2 regions of the Streptomyces sp. NPDC031274 genome follow, and region 1 is predicted to be linked to the other one. Evidence: predicted binding sites of a transcription regulator. Region 1 holds the regulator's gene; the other holds the start of a gene.
What was found. The regulator HspR, encoded in region 1, represses chaperone genes until heat shock. The targets are predictions, from matches to a motif close to TTGAGNNNNNNNNNCTCAA.
Positions count from the first base shown of each region.

Region 2: the regulator HspR is predicted to act here: its motif matches at 2,370-2,388, upstream of dnaK (molecular chaperone DnaK).

Region 1 covers NZ_JBVIHP010000053.1:12,427-19,825, reverse strand. Annotated here, with positions in the region: gene ACZ5CR_RS42890 (LuxR C-terminal-related transcriptional regulator) at 1-816, shown strand, start outside; gene ACZ5CR_RS42885 (hypothetical protein) at 1,504-1,752, shown strand; gene ACZ5CR_RS42880 (ATP-binding protein) at 1,912-2,379, opposite strand; partial or broken gene ACZ5CR_RS42875 (XRE family transcriptional regulator) at 2,701-2,793, shown strand; gene ACZ5CR_RS42870 (DUF5753 domain-containing protein) at 2,875-3,537, shown strand; gene ACZ5CR_RS42865 (DUF397 domain-containing protein) at 3,539-3,736, shown strand; gene ACZ5CR_RS42860 (hypothetical protein) at 3,827-4,354, opposite strand; gene ACZ5CR_RS42855 (heat shock protein transcriptional repressor HspR) at 4,590-5,039, opposite strand; gene dnaJ (molecular chaperone DnaJ) at 5,041-6,255, opposite strand; gene grpE (nucleotide exchange factor GrpE) at 6,297-7,004, opposite strand; gene dnaK (molecular chaperone DnaK) at 7,001-7,399, opposite strand, start outside.
Region 2 covers NZ_JBVIHP010000009.1:105,788-113,186, forward strand. Annotated here, with positions in the region: gene ACZ5CR_RS16700 (DUF6345 domain-containing protein) at 12-1,640, opposite strand; gene ACZ5CR_RS16705 (OsmC family peroxiredoxin) at 1,887-2,312, shown strand; gene dnaK (molecular chaperone DnaK) at 2,449-4,341, shown strand; gene narI (respiratory nitrate reductase subunit gamma) at 4,430-5,152, opposite strand; gene narJ (nitrate reductase molybdenum cofactor assembly chaperone) at 5,170-5,739, opposite strand; gene narH (nitrate reductase subunit beta) at 5,736-7,349, opposite strand; gene ACZ5CR_RS16730 (nitrate reductase subunit alpha) at 7,349-7,399, opposite strand, start outside.

The sequences.
Region 1 (7,399 bases):
CTCCCGCAGCTGCTCCTGAGGGTCGAGGAAGGCATCGCCCATCAGCGTCACCGCCAAGCGCAGTTGGCTCGCGAATTCGACCGGGTGATCTCGGTGGCCCCCAACCCGGCTCTCTCAACCGACGATTCCGGAGTCGCCGTACTGAAGGGGTTCCCACGCATTGACGAAGCCATCGACCAAACGACAGCAGCCACCACTGATGAGATCCGCATCATCCAACCAGGCGGTCAGAGGCTGCCCGGTCATCTGGCCGACTCGCGACCGGTTGAACAGAGGTTCCTCCAGCGAGGCGGTCGGATACGCACGCTCTATCAACACACGACACGCCACTCGCTGGCGACATTGGCCCACTACGAGAGGCTGAGGGGCAACGTCGAGGTACGCACTCTGGACGAACTTCCCGAGCGTCTCTTCGTCTTCGACCAGCGCGTGGCAATGATCCCCACACGGGAGGCTCTGGACGTAGCCATACAACTGCGCCATCCCGCGCTTGTGGCTCATCTCGCCGCAGGCTTTGAACTCCTCTGGCGCAGGGCGACTCCCATGTACCCAGCCCCTGCTCCCCTGCCCACGCCCGCGCGGGACGGCATCACCACCCGCCAGCGGGCCATCGCCACTCTCCTCACCGAGGGTCTGACGGACACTGAGATCGCCACCCGCCTAGGCATGAACGTTCGCACCACCCGGGCCCACATCGCCAAACTCTCGGCCACTCTCGACAGCCGCAGTCGAGCACAACTCGGCTACCTCATAAGCCGGGCCGGACTTCTGGGCCCAGAAGCCCGAACCAGCGGGAACGCTCAACAGTACCCATAAACGGCCACCTTCATCCCTTTCGTCCCCGCCTCAGCGAGCTGCAATACAACAAGATGACGCTGGTGGATCTGGCTGGGCCTCGCCCTGCTGTCCGCCGATGTACTGGGGCAGCAACTCGGCTGGGCCATCCCGCTGACTTCGGTCCTCTTTCTGGTCTGGTACCCCGGCAACTGGTGGGATTGGACGTCCAACCCGGCCACCGACGTTTTCAGCTGGGCTGTTGCCGCCATTGCTCTGGGTCTCGGTGTCACCGCGACCGCAGCAACTCCCTGGCGGAGGAAGGCCTTCCTCCATAGAGCTCGTTGACAACGCCTCAGGACAGCGCCCCTTACCGGGTCGGCCGCGCACTCGTCGTCGCGCCGATGGCGAATCCATGGGTAATACAATTATCCCGAGTTCGTCAGGGGCGTGTAACAGGGCTCTGTGATCTTTGAACCACTGGCCACCGGTGTGATCACATAACAAATGCCCGGGTAACCCCCGGAGCTCACCAGTACTTTGCGCGGCCGGAACCCTCGGCCGTGCCAGGTGCGAGACGTACCGCCTGCGTCGTCCTCCCCAGCCGCATGTCACGTGTCACCGCGGCCCCGGGGTGGTGTGACGGAATCGCGTGGTGTTCCCGCGTCCGTCCTCAAGCAGCGGCCGTGCGCCTCGCGGCGCGCGTCCCCCCACGAAAGTGAGAGAAAAATGCGCAAGACCCTCAAGAAGGCCGCAGTTGTCGGCGCCACTGTCCTGGCGTTCTCCGGTATCGCCGCCGGAGCGGCTCAGGCCGCGCCGGCCGTGCGACAGGGCGCGGACATCATCGGAACCGGCAGCCTCGACGACTGCACGGCCCGCGGCAAGGACATGAAGGCCAAGGGCGAAATCGTGGACTGGGCCTGCATGGTGGGCTCCAAGGACAACACCTACGAGCTGACCCCCTTCTACGCCAACTAATTCTCCGCAGCCCATGCCCGGCCCTCTTCAGCGAGGGCCGACGGCCCTTCCATGAGTCCCCGCGGTCGCCACCCCCTCGGCGCCGCGCCTCCATGGCCGGGCCCCTCCAGCTCCCCCGGCGGAACGCGTCCGCCGGGGGAGCTGTCGGTTTCGCCCTGTTCACCGGATGCGGTGAGGGCGGAACGCTTCCCCTGACCCGGCCTCCCCCAGCTCGAACCAGACTCCCTTCGCATACCGCCCCGCCCTCTCGTCCGCGACCCCCCACGCGTCGGCGAGTTCCGCGACCAGGGCGAGCCCTCTCCCCCAGCAGGCGGCCACCCCGGCGGCGGGGTGCGTCACGACGGGCGGGTCCTGGCTCTCGTCGAAGACGGTTACCCGCAGGCGGGTGAGGGTCAGGAAGACGCGGACCATCGCGGAGCCCTTGGTGTGCAGGTGCACGTTCGTGATGAGTTCCGAGGTGCAGAGAGTCGCTGGCATGACCAGAGCGTCGCGGTCGAGGGTGCGCAGGACCGTGCCTACGAAGTCCCGGCAGACCTTGGGGGAGGTCGCGTCCCCCGGGGTGAACAAGCTGTAGTCGTAGACCAGTTGAGCTGCGCGGTGTGCGGTGCGGGGTCGGTCGGTGGGCATGACGGTTGCTCCCGTCGGGAGGGGTGGCGAGGGGGGTGGTGCGCGCCCCTTGCCGGGCGATGGCGTTGCCCACGTACGCCCGGGGGCGGTGGGTGCCTTTCGGCTTGCGGGCAGGGGGAACTGAATGATTCCGGTGAGTGACTGCTGCGATACTTACCGTAGAGACTCAGGGTTACCACGTGCAACCTATTCGCCAGAATCAATGGACCCCGCAGCTCAGGCGGGGCACACTGACGCCAACCCGTGGAAAGAGGACTCACGTTGGCACTCCGCACAAGCACCACCGAGCGACAGCGCCGCCTAGGCGCAGAGTTGCGGAAGATGCGGGAGCAGGCTTGCTACTCCGTAACGGAGGGAGGCGAGTTCATCGGCATGGGGCGGGCCCATCTGGGTCACGTCGAAGCCGGGCGCACGGCCATTCCCTCGGACAAGCTACGGACTCTTTGCCACTCATACGGGTGCACACGGGAACCTCTTGTCGAAGCGCTGGTCTCCATGGGCGAAGAGAGCGGCAAAGGCTGGTGGACCGAATATCGCCAGGTCCTCGATCAACCCGTACTGGACCTGGCAGAGCTGGAGGCGGCTGCGGATGCTCTGTCTTCGTACGAATCACTGTTCATCCCCGGCGTTCTCCAGATCGCCGAGTACACGCGCTCGATCTTCAGCTCCAGCCAGAGTGAACGCTCCACGAGCGAACTCGATCGTGCGGTCCAGTTCCGAATGGAACGGCAGAAGATCCTCACCCGAGAACGTCCTCCGGCTCTGCACGCGGTGATCCACGAGGCCGCGCTGCATGTGCGATTCGGCGGCGCGGCAGTGATGCGCAAGCAGTTGCTGCACCTGATCCGCATGGCCGAACTGCCCCATGTGACCATCCAGGTGCTGCCGTTCACGGCAGAGGGCCTGTCCGCCTTCAGTACCCCGTTCCTGCTGGTCGGATCCCACGGGGCCGCACTGAAGACCGTCCTCGTCGAGACTCCGGCATCCTCGCTCTACGTGCACGAGCGCGAGGCGGTGGACAAGTACACGGCACGGTTCGCCCGCCTCTCCACCACAGCCCTGCCGCCTCTGGACGCGAGAGTGCCCGCGTCCGCACACGATTCACGCGACTCCCTGAGTCTGATCCAGCACCTGTTCTACAGCCTCCAGGAGATCTGAGATGCCCCAACTCGACTGGCAGAAGTCAACGTTCAGCGAGGACCAAGCGAACTGCCTCTACATAGCCACCGCCCCCGACGGAACGATCCACCTACACGAGAGCGAATCCCCAACGACAACCCTGACAACAACCCCCACCCAACTATCCGCACTCCTAAAATCCCTCACCCACCGGACCAACCCCCCGCGAGTCGGCTAGCCGCTGCAAGAAAGTCCCAACCCCCGCCCGCGTTCCCGCACGTCAGCGCGGTGAGCCAGCAGCAGCGCGTGGGACTTTTCTGCAACCGCCCTAAGCCGCCCACGAACGCAGCAGCCCCTCCCGCTCCCCCGCCCGGGGCGAACCGCCCTCCCGCGCCCGGCCCCACTCCGCCATCGCCGCCAGCGTCGTGCGCAGGGTCGCCTCGCCCTCCGTCATGCGGGACAGGAGCGTCAGCGACAGGTCGTGCTCCGCCTGGGAGTAGCCCGTCGCCGCGGCCACGTACGCCGTCAGTTCCGTCAGCTCCGTCAGCTCCGTCTGCTCTGAGCCCGCCGCCCTCCTCGTGAGCCGTACCGTCATCGCCGGGGCGTCGTCCGAGCCGCCCAGGCCCACCGTGAGGGCCATGTCCACCAGTACGCCCACCTGCCGCTTCAGCGACTTCACGGGGGCGTCCTCGACCGTCAGGGCGCGCACCTCGTCCCAAGGGTAGAACGCCGCCTGCTTGTCGCCGAGGGCCACGATGCCCTCCGGTGTCAGGCGCACCCCCGCCGCCAGGCCCGACGGCTTCGCGCCCACGTACACGTCGCCCTCGGCGATCCAGAAAAGGCCCACCATGGCCATCGTCGGTCCAACTCCCCCGGTACGGAACGTAGAACAGCGGGGGGGGGGGGGGGGGGGGGGGGGGGCTTCCCCCGCCCCCCCCCCCCCCCCCCCCCACCCTCCCCTCCCTCCTCCCCCCCCCCCCTCTTCTTGCTTCCCCCCCCCCGCGGGGGGGGGGCGGGCACGCCCGGCCGCGCCGCCCGCCCCCCCCCCCCCCCCCCCCCCCCCCCGCCACATTACTAAGAGCTTCGCTGAGCTACTGCTCCGACGATCTCTTCGGCCGCCACACCACCAACGCGCTCGCCTGCTGCACGTCCTGGTAGGGCACCAGGTCCCGTCGGTACGACGCGTGGACCGCCGCCTCGCGCTGCTGCATCGCGGTGGCCGCGCCCTCCACGGCGCTCGCCAGCTCGACCACCCTCGCCTGCAGCGCCGCGACCTGGTTCTCCAGCTCGATGATGCGCTTGATGCCGGCGAGGTTGATGCCCTCTTCCTGCGACAACTGCTGCACCGTGCGCAGCAGTTCGATGTCACGGGCCGAGTAACGTCGGCCGCGGCCCGCGGTGCGGTCCGGGGAGACCAGGCCCAGGCGGTCGTACTGGCGCAGGGTCTGCGGGTGGAGGCCGCTCAGCTGGGCGGCCACCGAGATGACGTAGACCGGCGTCTCGTCGGTCAGCTGGTAGGGATTTCGACGACGGCCGTCCATCTCATGCTCCCTTCGCGGCCTGGAACAGTTCTGCCCGCGGATCGTCGTCCGCAGTCGCCTCGCGGTAGGACTCCAGGGCTTCCTTCGCCGCGTCGGACAGGGATGTCGGAACCGACACCTCCACCGTCACCAGCAGATCGCCCCGCGAACCGTCCTTGCGGACCGCGCCCTTGCCCCGCGCCCGCATCGTACGACCGTTGGGGGTGCCCGGAGGGAGCTTCAGGGTGACCGGCGGGCCGCCCAGTGTGGGGACCTTCACCTCGCCGCCCAGTGCCGCCTCGGCGAACGTCACCGGCACCGTCACCGTCAGGTTGTCGCCCTTGCGGCCGAAGACCTTGTGGGAGTCGACGTGCACGACCACGTACAGGTCGCCCGCCGGGCCGCCCCGTTCACCGGGACCGCCCTTGCCACGGAGCCGGATGCGCTGGCCGTCGCTGACACCCGCGGGGATACGCACCTGCATCGTGCGCGACGACTTCGCCCTGCCCGAGCCCTTGCAGACCTCGCACGGGTCCTGGGCGATGAGCCCACGTCCCTTGCAGTCCACGCAGGGGTCCGTGAGGGAGAAACCGCCGCCGCCTCCCCGCGTGACCTGGCCCGTGCCGACGCAGGTCGGGCACACGCGCGGTGTGCCGTTCTTGTCGCCGGTGCCGGAACAGGCCTTGCAGGGAGCCTGCGACGACATCCGCAGCGGGACCGTGGCCCCGTCCACCGCCTCCGTGAAGCTCAGCGTGACCTCGGACTCGATGTCCTGGCCGCGCCGGGGCTGCGTACGCGTGCCCGCGCCGCCCGCGCCCGTGCCGCCTCGGTTGAACAGGCCCCCGAAGACGTCACCCAGACCGCCCCCGAAGCCACCCGCGCCGCCGGCACCGCCCGCTCCACCGCCACCCGGGGCGCCGCCTCCGAAGAGGTCGCCCAGGTCGAAGTTGAACGAGCCTCCGGTGCCGCCGCCTCCGGGACCGGCCCTGAAGCCGCCGTTGCCGAAGAGAGCACGCGCTTCGTCGTACTCCTTGCGCTTCTTGGGGTCCCCGAGGACGTCGTTCGCCTCGGAGATCTCCTTGAAGCGCTCCTCGGCCTTCACGTTGCCCGTGTTGGCGTCCGGGTGGTTCTCGCGGGCGAGTTTCCGGTACGCCTTCTTGATCTCGGCTTCGGTGGCGTCCTTGGGGACGCCGAGGACCTTGTAGTAGTCCTTCTCGATGAAGTCCTTGGTGCTCATCCCCGACGTCCCTCCTCTCGCTTCACAACAACTCCGATACGTCAGCCCTCGTCCGGGCCGCCACCGGTCTCCTTGTCCTCCGCCGCGTCGGCGGAGTCCGTGGAAGCAGCGGTCTCGGCCTCGCCCTTGACCGTCTGCGCGCCCGGCTGCGGTTCGGCCACGGCCACCCGCGCGGGGCGGATGGTGCGCTCACCGATGCGGTACCCGGGCTGCAGGATCGCGACGCACGTCGTCTCGGTGACGTCGGGCGCGTACGAGTGCATCAGGGCCTCGTGGATCGTCGGGTCGAAGGGCTCGCCCTCCTTGCCGAACTGCTGGAGGCCCATCTTGGCGACGACCGTCTCAAGGGACTCCGCCACCGACTTGAACCCGCCGACCAGCTCGCCGTGCTCACGGGCGCGGCCGATGTCGTCGAGGCTCGGCAGGAGCTCGCCCAGGAGGTTCGCCGCGGCGATCTCCTTGACCGTCACCTTGTCCCGCTCCACACGACGGCGGTAGTTCTGATACTCCGCCTGCAGCCGCTGGAGGTCCGCCGTGCGCTCGCCGAGCGCCGTACGCACCTGGTCGAGCTGCGCGGTCAGGCCCACGTCCTGAGCTGTCGTACTGCTTGCTGCGTCCCCGGCCGGGGCCGCCGGGCCCTCCTCGGTGGAGGGCTCGGCGGCCAGCGACGCGGCGTCATCGGGGGTGGCGCCGGAGGGGACGTCGGGCTTCTCGGCGTTGTCGCCGAAGCCCGGAGTCTCCTCGGTCATGCGGCGCCGCCCTTCGCGTCGTTCGGCTTCTCGTCGTCGACGATCTCGGCGTCGACCACGTCGTCGTCCTTGTCCTTGGACATGTTCGGGGCCTCGGCGCCCTCGGCACCCGGGGCAGCGCCCTCGCCGCCGGCGGCCTGAGCGTCCGCGTACATGGCCTGGCCCAGCTTCTGGGAGACGGCCGCGACCTTCTCGGTGGCCGTGCGGATCTCCGCCGTGTCCTCGCCCTTGAGCTTCTCCTTCAGCTCTTCGACGGCGGACTCGACCTCGGTCTTCACGTCACCGGGGACCTTGTCCGCGTTGTCGGTGAGGAACTTCTCCGTCTGGTAGACGAGCTGCTCGCCCTGGTTGCGGGACTCGGCGGCCTCGCGGCGCTTGTGGTCCTCGTCCGCGTA
Region 2 (7,399 bases), on a different contig from region 1:
CCGACTGCCCGCTACCTGGCGAGCGGTGCGACCACCCAGCGGCGCGTGGTGAACATGCCGTCGGGTGGGCCGATCTCGATCAGCTTGCGGGCGGCCGGGTAGGCCTCGTTGCCCTCGATCTCATAGCCGACGTCGAACGTGCCGGGCACGTCCCTGACCTGCGGCTCCTGCTGTGCCTTCGCGCTCTTGCCACCCGACTCGCCCGCTGTGACGGCGGCGAGCTCGGCGAGCAGCCTCTGCTGTGCCGCGGCGAGGGCCTGGCGCGGGTCGCGTGCCCGCGGCGCCGTCGCCTTGCCGCCCTGGGGAGGCGGCGAGATGTCGGTGCTCGGCTCGCGCGTCGTGCCGGTGGCCTCGCGCGTGGAGATCTGCGCCTGTACGACGGTCGCGTCGTTGTCCAGGACCACGCGGACGATGCCGCGGTCGGGCGTGATGACCGGTACGCCGTCGAAGACCTGCCGGAACGTCACATGCGTTTCGAGTGACACCGGCTTGCCGAGCTCCGAGCCGTCCTTCGCCCCGGAGTTCTGCATCAGGTCGTGCACGCTGTCCACGACGAGCTCGGCGCCGTCGGCGTGCTGCTCCGCGAACGCGCGTGCCGCCTCGACCGCCCGCTCCGTGGGCAGCTGGCGCAGGTTGCGGTGGTTGGCCTCGGCGAGCTTGACCCACCGGACGGCGTGCGGCGCCGTGGAGATGACCCGGTCACCGGAGGTCGCGTTCAGCACGCCCTGCCGCTCGACCTGCACCTCTTGCAGCGCCGCCGACGGGAAGTCGGCGATGCGGCCGAGCTTGGTCAGCTCCTCGCCCGGGTCGCGCGGCGCGAGCTGGACGATCTGCGGGCTGCTCGGCGCCAGGGTCAGCGGCTCCCTGAGGCTGTCGCGGGCGTAGTACCAGCGCCACGCGTACCAGTTGTCCGGCACGTGGTCGCGGTAGAGGGTGCGCTCGCCGTTGAGCCGGGCGGTGGCCTCGGCCTGGGTGGAGCCGACCGCGGCGACCGAGGGCGCCTGGCCCTTGTAGATGTCCCAGCTCGCGTTCAGCCACGCGTCGGTGAACGTCTGCCCGGCCCGCCACTTCTCCCAGAACTTCTTGCCGTAGTCCGGGCTGTCGATGCTGACGCTCTCGAACCCGAAGATCATGCGGAAGCCGATGTTGGGCCCCGCCCACGTGCGGATCGGGGAGTGCCCGCCGAGCACCCTGAGCGAGTTGCACGTGGACCAGAAGACGTAGTTCGCCTTCTCGTTGCCCAGCGCCATCCGGTTGGACACCGCGTCACTGCGGCCGTCCCAGACCGCACCCAGTGGCGCGAAGAAGACGCCGTTGCCGTCCATGCCGCCGTGACCCGAGTGGTACACGGCGACCACCGCGTCCATCCCGTAGCGGTCCTGCCAGTTGTCGTACGTCTCCTCGTACGCCCAGACCTGCGCCCCGGCGTCCGCGAACCAGAAGTTGCGGTCGTAGAACTGCTGGAGGTACGCAAGCCAGCCGCTGGCGTCGGCGTGCGTGTGGAAGAGAGTGTTCTGGTTGACGAACTTCTGGATGCTGAAGGCTCCCCACCAGCCGAAAGTCGAGTCGCGTGGAGTGGCGGCCCCCGGCTTCGCCCCTTCCAGCGGAGACGGACCGCGGTCCGAGTAGTTCATGCGCATGGCCAAACCCCCTGAGTGATCTCCTCGTCGGTGCGAGGGGGCCTCAAAGTGTCACCGCCCGACTGCCTTGCCCAGTTGCCATTCAGGCCATAGCTACTGCGCACCGGGGCTCTCGTCGGGCCTCTGACGCATCAGTAACCGTCCCCAGTGGGCCGGTCTTCGGCGTGCTCCGAGTCGGGGTGTGATCGGATGGGCGCACGGATGTTCCGGAACGCATCACGGAACCGCACTGAAGGGATCTACATCGTGGCTACCACGCGCTCCGCGCACACGGTCTGGGAAGGCAACCTGCTGGAGGGCTCCGGCACCGTCACCTTCGACTCCTCCGGGATCGGCGAGCAGGCCGTGTCCTGGCCGTCCCGCGCCGAGCAGGCCAACGGCAAGACCAGCCCGGAGGAGCTCATCGCTGCGGCACACTCCAGCTGCTTCTCGATGGCCTTCTCCAACGGCCTCGCCCAGGCCGGCACCCCGCCGACCCGCCTGGTCACGTCCGCCGACGTGACGTTCCAGCCGGGTACCGGCATCACCGGCATCCACCTCACCGTCGAGGGCACGGTGCCGGGCATCGACGAGGCCGCGTTCACCGCCGCCGCCGAGGACGCCAAGAAGAACTGCCCCGTGAGCCAGGCGCTGACGGGCACGACCATCACGCTGACGGCGAAGCTCGCCTGACGCAGTTCGGACCGTGCCGCCGTCCCTCGTGGGGCGGCGGCACAGTCATATGCGGCATTGACAATGTGCCGCTCAAGTTTTGTGATGGAGGTCGAAGTACGTCGGTCAACGGGCTCGCGGTGGAAGGGGACTGGACATGGCACGTGCAGTCGGGATCGACCTCGGTACGACGAACTCGGTGGTGGCCGTCCTGGAGGGCGGTGATCCCACGGTCGTGGCCAACGCGGAGGGCGCGCGCACCACACCCTCGGTCATCGCCTTCGCGAAGAACGGCGACGTCCTCGTGGGAGAGGTCGCCAAGCGGCAGGCGGTCACCAATGTGGAGCGCACCGCACGCTCCGTCAAGCGCTACATGGGCGACGGAAGTTGGCGCTTCCCGGAGGACGGGTCGGTGGACGGCACCCGGTACACCGCCCAGGAGCTCTCCGCCCGCGTCCTGCAGAAGCTCAAGCGTGACGCCGAGTCCTATCTGGGCGAGGACGTCACGGACGCGGTCGTCACCGTCCCTGCCTACTTCGACGACACGCAGCGCCAGGCCACCAAGGAGGCCGGTGAGATCGCGGGCCTGAAAGTGCTCCGCATCATCAACGAACCGACGGCCGCGGCCCTGGCGTACGGCCTCGACAAGGGCGACGACCAGACGGTCCTCGTCTTCGACCTGGGCGGCGGCACCTTCGACGTCTCGCTCCTGGAGATGGGCGACGGCGTCATCGAGGTGAAGGCCACCAACGGCGACACGCAGCTGGGCGGCGACGACTGGGACCAGCGCATCGTCGAGCATCTGGTGCGGCAGTTCAAGAACGGCCACGGTGTGGATCTCGGCAAGGACAAGATGGCGCTCCAGCGGCTGCGGGAGGCCGCGGAGAAGGCGAAGATCGAGCTGTCGTCGTCGAGCGAGACGGACATCAACCTGCCGTACGTCACCGCGTCGGCGGAGGGCCCGCTGCACCTGGCCGAGAAGCTGACCCGCGCTCAGTTCCAGGAGCTCACGGCGGACTTGCTCGAGCGCTGTCGCGGCCCCTTCCACCAGGCGGTCAAGGACGCGGGCGTGAAGCTCTCGGCCGTCGACCACGTGATTCTGGTGGGCGGCTCGACGCGGATGCCCGCGGTGACCGAACTGGTCAAGGAACTCACCGGGAGCGAGCCGCACAAGGGGGTCAACCCGGACGAGGTGGTGGCGCTCGGCGCGGCGCTCCAGGCGGGTGTGATCAGGGGTGACGTGAAGGACGTACTGCTCCTTGACGTGACGCCGCTGTCCCTCGGGATCGAGACCAAGGGCGGCATCATGACCAAGCTCATCGAACGCAACACCACGATTCCCACCCGGCGTTCGGAGACCTTCTCGACCGCCGAGGACAACCAGCCCTCGGTCGGCATCCAGGTCTTCCAGGGCGAGCGGGAGATAGCCGCGTACAACAAGAAGCTGGGCGTCTTCGACCTCACCGGGCTGCCTCCCGCTCCCCGCGGTGTCCCCAAGATCGAGGTCACCTTCGACATCGACGCCAACGGAATCATGCACGTCTCCGCGAAGGACGAGGCGACGGGGCGCGAGCAGCGCATGACGGTGACGGGCGGTTCCGCGCTGCCCAAGGACGACATCAACCGCATGGTGCGGGAGGCGGAGGAGCACGCGGAGGAGGACCGCAAGCGGCGCGAGGCCGCGGAGACCCGCAACCAGGCGGAGCAGCTCGTCTACCAGACGGAGCGGTTCCTCCAGGAGAACGAGGAGCGGATCCCCGCGGAGACCAGGACCGAAGTGGAGTCGGCAGCAGCGGAGTTGAAGGGCGTCCTGAAGGACAAGGCCGACGACACGGCGGCACTGCGCGCGGGCGCGGAGAAGCTGGCCGCCGTGAGCCAGCGGATGGGGCAGGCCATGTACGCGGCTGCCGGCGCAGGCGCCGATTCCGGCGGGGGCGCCGATTCCGGCGGAGGCGCCCAGGAACAGGGGGCTCCGGAAGAGGGCGTGGTGGACGCGGAGATCGTGGACGACGAGAAGCCGGGGGAGCAGCAGAAGCGGGCCGGGGAGTAGCGCACCGTCGGTCACCGGCTTCGCCGAGTTCTTCCTCGAACGCCGGACGGGCCGGATCCGGACGGGCCGGCTCCAGCCCGTCCGGAGATCACGACCCCGTCTTCTCCCAGCCCCGCCGCTCCGGACGGGGCCCGACCCTGCTCGGGTCCTTGCTCCGGTAGACCACGTACGGCCGGAACAGATACTGCACCGGCGCGCTGAACATGTGCACGAGTCGGGTGAACGGAATCAGCGCGAACAGCGCCATCCCGACCACCGCGTGAATCTGGTACAGGACCGGAACCCCCGCCATCATTCCCGTGTCCGGCTGGAGGGTGAACAGGCTGCGCGCCCAAGGGGCGATGGACTCGCGGTAGTGGTAGCCGTCGCCCGAAGCGTGCGTCAGCTTGGCCACCATGCCGAGCACGATCGCCGCGAACAGCACCAGGTACATCAGCTTGTCGTTGGCGGTCGTCGCCCGGAAGACCGGCGCGTTCGTGCGCCGCCGGTAGAGCAGCAGCAGGATGCCGAGCACCAGCATGATTCCCGCCGCCGTGCCGCCGTACAGCGAGAACAGGTGGTACGTGTGCTCGCTCACGCCCACCTTCTCCGTCCACGACTCCGGAACGAAGAGACCGACCAGATGTCCGACGAGCACGAAGAGGATGCCGTAGTGGAACATCGGCGACGCGATGTTCAGGAGCTTCGACTCGTACACCTGCGAGGAACGCGTCGTCCAGCCGAACTTGTCGTAGCGATAGCGCCAGGCGAGGCCCGCCGCCAGGAGGACGACGACCACGTACGGGATGACGCCCCACAGCAGCGTTCTCATCAGTGTTCCCCGATCATTCAGTGTTCCCCGATCATCGCGAAGGGTTCGAGGCCGACGTCCTCCCGCGGGGGCCCCGACCGGGCGAGGGCCTGCGCCTCGGCCCGGTCCTTCGGTGAGGGACCGGGCAGCGTCGCGCACACCGCCTGGAGCACGGACGCGTACGGCGTGCCGAAGTCGGTGAGGGCGAGCCGCAGCAGTTCGAGGCCCGGCCGGTGCTCATCGAGGAGGACCGGACCGGCGTGCGCGGAGAACTCCAGGACCGCGGGCAGGAAGTCAGGCAGCTCCTCGCCGGTGAACTCCATCCCGTGCTCCCGGTAGACCTCCTTGAAGCGGACCAGGGCCATCCCGCGCCGCCGTGTGTCACCGTCGCGCCACCAGCTCAGGTAGAGGCTGTGGCGGTTCTTGAAGTCGAAGACCTGCACGTAGTGCGCGGCGAGTTCGCGGCGGCCGGTCGCTGCGGCGTGCGTGAGGAACCTCTCCAACTGGGGTGCGGCGGAGCACAGTTGAGGCAGCAGGGTGCGGAATTCATCGTCCGGGTACGACAGGCAGTGCGCGGCTGCCTGGTAGAGCACGGCGTTCTCGCTCACAGTGTGTCCTTCTCGGCGGCGGACGGCTGCTCGTCGGCGGTCTGCCGGTCCCGCAGCGCGTGGAAGTTCTCGATGGTCACCAGAGGGAGCTGTTTGCGGCCCGAGTCCTGGCCGAACGGCCCGTCCCCGCCCATGCCGGGACCGCCCTCGTGGTCGAGGCTGCACGAGTCCGGAAGCGCCGATTCCTCCAGGCGCCGCGCGTCACCGACCGCGGCGGTCGGGATGACGTAGCGGTCCTCGTACTTGGCGATGGCGAGCAGCCGGTACATCTCCTCGATCTCCTGGCCCGACATGCCCACGGCATCGGCGACCGAACTGTCGGGCCGGTCACCGAGGTTGATGGCCCGCATGTGCGCCCGCATCGCCGCCAGCTTCTCCAGCGAGGCCCGCACCGGCCCCACGTCACCGGCGGTGAAGATCTCCGCGAGGTATTCGAGGGGGATGCGCAGGGTGTCGATGGCGCCGAACAGGTTGTCCAGGTCCTCGCCGTCGTGCCCGGTCTCGCTCAGCGCGTCCACGACCGGGGAAAGCGGCGGGATGTACCAGACCATCGGCATCGTCCGGTACTCCGGATGCAGCGGGAGCGCCACCTTGTACTTGCTGATCAGCGCGTGCACGGGGGAGCGGCGTGCCGCCTCGATCCAGTCGTGGCCGATCCCGGCCCGCTCGGCCTCGCGCCGCACATCGGGGTCCTCCGGGTCCAGGAAGACCCCCAGCTGGGACTCGTACAGCGCCGTGTCGTCCTGCACCGACGCCGCCTGTGTCACCTTGTCGGCGTCGTAGAGGATCACACCGAGATAGCGCAGGCGGCCCACGCACGTCTCCGAGCAGACCGTGGGCAGGCCCACCTCCAGGCGCGGGTAGCACATCGTGCACTTCTCGGCTTTGCCGGTGCGATGGTTGAAGTACACCTTCTTGTACGGGCATCCCGTCACGCACTTGCGCCAGCCCCGGCAGCCGTCCTGGTCGACCAGGACGATGCCGTCCTCCTCGCGCTTGTACATCGCGCCGGAGGGGCATGACGCCACGCACGCGGGGTTCAGGCAGTGCTCGCAGATCCGCGGCAGATAGAACATGAAGGTCTGCTCGAAGGCGAACTTCACCTTCTCCGCGGCCTTCTCGCGGGTCCTGGCCACCATCGGGTCGAGATCGCCGTACTCCGTCGCGCCGCCCAGGTTGTCGTCCCAGTTCGACGACCACTCGATCTTCATGGGCTTGCCGCTGATCAGCGAGCGCGGCTCGGCGACCGGGTAGTCGTCGCCGAGCGGGGCGTCGGTGAGGTTCTTGTACTCGTACGTCCAGGGCTCGTAGTAGTCCTTGATCTCCGGCAGCTTGGGATTGGAGAAGATCTCCAGAAGGGCCTTGAACCGGCCGCCGTTCTTGAGCTTCAGGGCGCCGCGCTTGTTCAGCTCCCAGCCGCCGCGCCACTTCTCCTGGTCCTCGTAGCGGCGCGGATAGCCCTGGCCCGGACGGGTCTCGACGTTGTTGAACCAGACGTACTCCATGCCGTCGCGGTTGGTCCACGCCTGCTTGCAGGTGACGGAGCAGGTGTGGCAGCCGATGCACTTGTCGAGATTCATGACCATGGCGATCTGAGCCATAACGCGCATCAGTACTGAACCTCCTGGCTGCGGCGGCGGATGACGGTGACCTCGTCGCG